Regions from separate parts of the Ruminococcus sp. RTP21358st1_G6_RTP21358_211008 genome, predicted to be linked through region 1. Evidence: riboswitches for the same ligand, from Rfam matches in the RefSeq annotation. Region 1 holds a riboswitch; the other holds the start of a gene.

Region 1 (3,415 bases):
CTCCACAAAAAAACTTATAAAAGCAGATAAATAAGTTACTGTTTTTTTCCTATATAATATAACATAAACTGACTATTTTATCCAGACTTTGTAACTATTCTTAACCATACTGTTTTTATTTTTTACAAAATCATTCCTGGATGTGTTATAATTGGGATATCTGTTGAATAACCGTTAATAAAGATACTTATGAGGTGTAATATTTATGAGATACAAAGATGAATTCCATATCGCATCCACAGCGGTTCTGCTTAGTATGGCTATGTTTGGAATTTCCGTAGTGGTTCCCAAGGAGAGCCGTGTTCCCACAGCCAAGACCACTTTGACAGAAGCACCGGAAACTGCAGCTGAACAGGCTGAACAGGCTGAATTTCCGATTTACAGCCAGGACAGCAACTATGACAGTTCTTACGATAGCAGCCAGAACGATACTTCTTATGACAGCAGCCAGGTAGACGGCAGCTATGATAATTCAGATACGGATTCCTCTGACAGTGGTCAGATTACTTATCCTACAGAAGATTCCGAAGACAGTTCAGGAAGCGACACTACCGATAATACCGATATTCCTGATTATACAGAGGATCCTTCAGAGGACTACGGAACAGAAGACAGCGGAGACCTTGATTATACAGAGGATGGCTCTGGTACCGGTTCCGATAATAGAGACAGCTCATCCGATACTTCCGGTCAGGATATTGAATACTATGAATAACAAAATCCCCGAAAATTTCGGGGATTTTGTTTTACCTGATCTTATTCAAAAATCCAAATGGTTCCTTATCTTCCAGAAAATGCATCAGCATATATGCCGTCATGATTGCTACATTCTCTTCCTTCAGAATCCGCTTCACTTCCTCGCGGTCCGCCAGAATCACTTCAATTTCTTCCGTATCTTCCTGTGCCTTGGAACTGATTTCGCCGCTGGCATATCCATATACAGTCGCACAAGACTCGTCTGTCATTCCTACAGTAGTGAAATAGGGCTTCTGGTAAGCTTCTGCTACCGGAATGGGATCAAGCTTCAGTCCGGTTTCCTCGTACATTTCACGAATTGCGCCTTCATGGTAATTCTCATCTGGCTCTACCAGACCAGCTGGAAATTCATAAATATAATCGCCTAATGTATAACGATACTGGCGAATCAACACCACTTTGTCATGTTTTTCGCCATAAATGCTATAAATGATCACACCGTCCGGATTGTTCTTATGTGTCACCATTTTCAGGCTGTCTACATCTTTTGCACGGGAAGACACAAAATAGTTTACCGGGGTATTGTGCACACTGGTGGCTTTTACATTATAAAGGTTTACATAACGATTATCTGTCTGTTTGGTAATGCTGTTGATTTTTCCCATAGGAACCTCTTTTCGTCAGTTCTTGCTGTTCTGGTCAGAGGTCTCGCTACAGCGTGTTTGAAAAAAGCTTTCTGCAAGATGTGCGTCACAATTTGTGGGAGATTTTGTCCGGATAAGGGCGCCGTAGCGGGCTACGGCAACCGAATTCGGGCAAAATATACCGCAAAGTGGGGCGTGCAGATTGCGGGAATGATTTTTCAAACAGGCTCTAGATCTCATCAAGGAACAGAGAATCAGTCACCGCGAAGAATCACACGGATTCTTTTATAAATAAAGAACACGATCACTGAGGTTAATGTGTATTTGAATAAATTGAATGGTACAAGGATCATAATTGCAAAAGTAAGAAGGTTGGTTACACCGCTGTGTACTGCTGCACCCATTTCAATAAATGCCTGTACCGGCATTCCAAATGCTTTTCCGTATGCCGGAAGAAGTACAAATGCGTTTACAAAGCATGCAAGCACTGTGGTAAGAATTACACCTGCTGCCATACCTGCCACTGCGTGTGTTCTTGTCTTCTTATGCTGATAACGATAAATCAGTCCGGCTGGAACTACATAAGAACAGCCAAAGAGGAAGTTTGCCACATCACCAACGCCTGCTGTCATAGTTCCCTTGGTTACCAGATGTACCAGAATTTTCACCAGTTCAATCAGTATACCTGCTACAGGTCCCATTGCAAAAGAACCGATCAGTGCTGGAATCTCAGAGAAATCCAACTGATAAAAGGACGGTGCCAGAAATGGCAGCGGTACCTCAAAATTCATCAACACACCTGCCACAGCACCTAACATCGCTACCTGGGCAATGGTTCTGGTACGGCTTCGTTCCATTACGTTTCCATTTTTGATTACTTGTTCGCTCATACTCATTGCTCCTTAAATTATAATATTTAAAGAAAATTTCTGCAAGTATGGGATTAAAATGTTACCAGTAACCAGTAACATTAAAATCACCACATAAAAAGCCCCGGAATCTCTTCCGGGGCAATGAGCACGTACAAAAAAATATCAACCGATCTAAATATTCTGCGCGTTCTTCTCTCATCCAGACTTTACTGTCGGTTTTGGAATTTCACCAAATCAGCCGCCAAAGCGGGTCGCGGACTATACCGCCGGTAGGGAATTTCGATTTCCAAGGATTTCGATCACCCTGCCCCGAAGAAATTTTCTTTTCATGGTGGATTATACAATAGAAATAAGATAATTTCAATAGGAAATCTATTTGTACATCTATTTCATATTTTCTATTATATATCTATTATCATTTGTCTTTATTTGTCTCCACCACATGTACATCCATCTGCGGATACGGAATGGAAATTCCGTTGGCATCAAAAGATTCTTTGATTTTCTCATTGAGGCGCCATTTGATCTTCCAGTATTTATCGGTAGGCACCCAGACGCGAAGACCCATGACTACGGCACTGTCAGCAAGTTCGTCTACAAAGACCAGCATGTCTTTGTCCGATTTGGTTCCGGGATCTTCCTGTAAAATGTGCTGCAAAAGCTTTTTTGCTTTCTTAATATCGGAATCATAGGAAATTCCCACTTTGATTTCCAGGTTACGCAAATTCTGCGCAGTTACATTGATAATGGTGCTGTTGGATAATTTTCCATTTGGAATGATTACGTGCTTATTGTCAATGGTGATCAGGGTCGTATAGAACATCTCAACCTTATATACGGTTCCCTCCGTTCCACCAGCCTGATCCTGTATAATATAATCTCCTACCTGAAAGGGCTTAAACAAAAGCAGCATAACACCGCCAGACAGATTCTCCAGACCGCCCTGCAAAGCAAGACCAATGGTAACGCCGGCAGTTCCCAGAAGAGCTGCTACGGAAGATTCCTTCACACCGAAATTAGTAGCTATATTAAAAATCAGAATCAGATACAGCAAAAATTTTCCAAAAGAACAGATGAACTGGGCAACCCCCATGTCTATGCCGGCCTTTTCCATGGAACGCTTCGCAACCTTCAGCAGCCACTTGATCAGCTTTGTTCCCACATAAAACGCTACAATAGAAAGAACCACTTTCATTCCGAAGC
Region 2 (3,415 bases), on a different contig from region 1:
GCTAGTGAGCATTGCTCGCAAATTTTATATGATAAAAAGGCATTGGAATTGAAAAATAGGCTGCCGTTAGACTTGATTGAACAGAATATGCAGAACCAGTATACGCTTTTGGCCTCTGCTTCCCGGTCTGCTAATATGGATCGGATTATTCGGTCTTTTCTGGAACGCAGACCGGACGGTGTGATTGTCCAACTGGGCTGTGGTCTGGAGACAACCTATCACCGATGTGATAACGGGAAGACACACTGGTATGCCGTGGATCTGCCTCATGTAATCGAATACCGGCGGGGACTTCTTCCCGAACCAGAGAGGGAATTATATATTTCCGGGGATGCCTTTGCAAAGGATTGGATCAAAAAAGTTCGCAATGATGTACTTGATGCTCCTATTCTCGTTACTGCAGGCGGGTTATTTCATTATTTTGAGGAACATAAGGTCATTGCCCTTCTGCGTATGATTGGGCAATTTGGAAATATGGAAGTTGTTTTTGATACGGTGAACAAAAGAGGAATGACCATGATGAAGAAAAAATATATGAAACAGGTCGGCCATGCCGATGCACAAATGTTCTTTTATGTGGATTCAGCGGAAGAACTGGCAGCAAAGATCGGGGGTAATGTGAAGGTGATTGCGGAGGAACCATACTATCGTTACATCCCTAAAAATGGCTTAAAGCTATCCACAAAGGTCAGTATGACAGTTTCTGATCAATTCAAGATGGTAAAGATGATACATCTAAAACTATAGTGGATATACAATATCAGAGAGAGAGAACTTTATCATTTTTTCGGACGCACTGATGAAACACCATCAAAAGCCGCTTTCTATCACCAGCGTGCAAAATTAAAAGATAATGCACTATGGGAACTTTTGCAAATCTTTAACCAGAAGCTTCAACCAACTCTATACAGAAACCGTTATCGTTTGGTTGCTTGTGACGGTTCTGTTGCTGATGAAGTCGATCCGGAACTTCTGGCAAAAGTATTGGCTAATCCAGAGATGTGGGCATTGCTCAATTCACTGGCGAAAACGATGAAGTAATGAAAAATAGTGAAAAAATAGTGTAATTTTAATAAAAAAACAATTCATAAAACGATATAATATATGGATAAAATGAGGATATTTATTGTGTATATGGATATTCTATCTCCATCAGTAAACTAAGTAAAATAAAAATTCTGCTTTACAAACAACAGATAAAGTATTAAAATAAACAAAAAGATATCTTCAGGGCAGGGTGAGATTCCCTACCGGCGGTAAAGCCCGCGAGCCGAGAGGCATGATCCGGTGAGATTCCGGGGCCGACAGTACAGTCTGGATGGAAGAAGATGATAGTACAGTTGATTTTTTGTATGAATGAATGTAGTATCAGAGCTCTGAGATGGTGATCCATTTCAGAGCTTTTTATATAGGAAAATCAGACATTCATTTATCAATCATATGTAACAGATCAATTCCACCCTGCAGATATTTCTGCAGGCTTTTTTGTATCTGGTACATCGTTTTCGAAATAACTATACCATTCACTTGTCTGTGAATCCGATTGCACATGTTTAAAAGCCTCGGCGTAGCCCAGGCAAAGAACAGGAATAAGAAAGAAGGAATAGAAATGACGGATCAGGAATATATGCTTCGGGCTATTCAACTGGCCAAAAAAGGAGAAGGCTGGACGAATCCCAATCCTATGGTAGGGGCAGTGATCGTAAAAGACGGAAAGATCATCGGGGAAGGCTATCATAAAAAGTATGGAGAACTTCACGCGGAACGTAATGCAATTGCTTCTCTTACAGAATCAGCAGAAGGTGCGGTGATTTATGTCACGTTGGAGCCTTGCTGTCATCATGGTAAAACACCTCCATGTACGGAAGCGATCATTGAACAGAAGATCAGAAAAGTGGTGATCGGTTCCAGAGATCCGAATCCGAAAGTGGCAGGAAAAGGTGTACAGATGTTAAGGGAAGCCGGTGTAACAGTAGTTGAAGATTTTATGAGAGAAGAATGTGATCAGCTGAACCCGGTGTTTTTCCATTATATTACTACGAAGACCCCTTATGTGGTAATGAAGTATGCCATGACACTGGATGGGAAGATCGCAACGAAAACAGGAGCATCAAAATGGATCACCGGAGAATCTGCACGAAAAGAAGTACAGCATATGCGGCATCAGTACATGGGAATCATGGCTGGTATTGGAACTGTGCTTGCAGATGATCCGATGTTAAACGTCCGGGTAGAAGGCTGGAAAAGTCCTGTTAGGATTGTGTGTGACAGTAAGCTCAGGATCCCGCCGGGCAGTCAGATTGTAAAAAGTGCGGAAAAGTACCGGACGATCGTGGCTTATGCAGAACAGAAAAATGCAAAAGAGAAAATAAAAATATTACATACCATGGGAGTTGAAACCATTTACTGTCCCGACGAAAAGAATCAGATAGACCTTAAGAAGCTGATGGCAGATCTTGGAAACAGAGGCATTGACAGCATCCTCCTGGAGGGAGGAGGTACGTTAAATGACAGTGCACTGCGAGCTGGAATTGTAAAGGAAGTACAGGCTTTTGTGGCACCAAAGCTGTTTGGCGGTGTGGCTGGGAAGACACCGGTAGAGGGTATTGGAGTTGAACTGCCGTCTGAAGCAGTGGAACTGAAATATACAGATATCTGTCAGATCGGTAAGGATATCCGGATAAAATGTCAGGTGTGTGATAAAAAACAGGAGGAATCATGTTTACAGGAATCGTAGAAGAGAAAGGAAAAGTCCGTTATATACAGCTGACAGGGGAATCAGGGATCCTGGCAGTGAAAGCCCGGAAAGTCCTGGAAGGGACAAGGATCGGTGACAGTATCGCTGTGAATGGTGTGTGTCTGACAGTTACGTCGATTCAGCCGGACGGATTTACTGCCGATGTGATGGCAGAGACGATCAGAAGAAGCAGTCTTGGCAGCTGCAAGGCCGGAAGCCAGGTAAACCTGGAACGTGCAATGGCTGCAGACGGCAGGTTCGGGGGACACATAGTAAGCGGCCATATTGATGGGACTGGCGTGATACGTTCCATGCTCCGGGAAGAAAATGCCATCTGGGTATCAATTGAGACATCGCCACAGATTTTGCATCTGATCGTGGAAAAAGGATCCGTCTGTATTGATGGGATCAGCCTGACAGTTGCAAGGGTTGATGAAGCTGGTTTTCAGGTGTCGGTCATTCCACATACAGGAGAAGAAACCACTCTTTTGGAAAAGGTGCCGGGGGATCTGGTTAATCTGGAAAATGATGTGATCGGAAAATACGTAGAAAAACTGCTTGGCATCAGAAAAAACGAAGAAGAGAAAAAAGAATCCGGAATTACGATGGAGTTTCTTGAAGAATTCGGGTTTTAGAACAGGAGGATATACACTATGTCACAAAATTATCAGTACAACA

Evidence for each region. A riboswitch is a leader RNA that binds a small molecule or an ion and turns the genes downstream of it on or off. The one in region 1 is predicted to bind FMN.
Region 2: linked by a shared signal. The riboswitch ahead of ribD (bifunctional diaminohydroxyphosphoribosylaminopyrimidine deaminase/5-amino-6-(5-phosphoribosylamino)uracil reductase RibD) and the one ahead of AB5Z12_RS02770 (ECF transporter S component) in region 1 are both predicted to bind FMN.

Annotation. Positions count from the first base shown of each region.
Region 1 covers NZ_JBDGDM010000004.1:95,360-98,774, forward strand. Annotated here, with positions in the region: gene AB5Z12_RS02750 (hypothetical protein) at 206-715, shown strand; gene AB5Z12_RS02755 (NUDIX hydrolase) at 747-1,361, opposite strand; gene AB5Z12_RS02760 (DUF6783 domain-containing protein) at 1,377-1,520, opposite strand; gene AB5Z12_RS02765 (DUF6783 domain-containing protein) at 1,452-1,631, shown strand; gene AB5Z12_RS02770 (ECF transporter S component) at 1,595-2,230, opposite strand; FMN riboswitch at 2,396-2,533, opposite strand; gene AB5Z12_RS02775 (mechanosensitive ion channel family protein) at 2,628-3,415, opposite strand, start outside.
Region 2 covers NZ_JBDGDM010000018.1:10,932-14,346, reverse strand. Annotated here, with positions in the region: gene AB5Z12_RS08930 (class I SAM-dependent methyltransferase) at 1-747, shown strand, start outside; FMN riboswitch at 1,220-1,334, shown strand; gene ribD (bifunctional diaminohydroxyphosphoribosylaminopyrimidine deaminase/5-amino-6-(5-phosphoribosylamino)uracil reductase RibD) at 1,610-2,737, shown strand; gene ribE (riboflavin synthase) at 2,719-3,372, shown strand; gene AB5Z12_RS08915 (bifunctional 3,4-dihydroxy-2-butanone-4-phosphate synthase/GTP cyclohydrolase II) at 3,391-3,415, shown strand, end outside.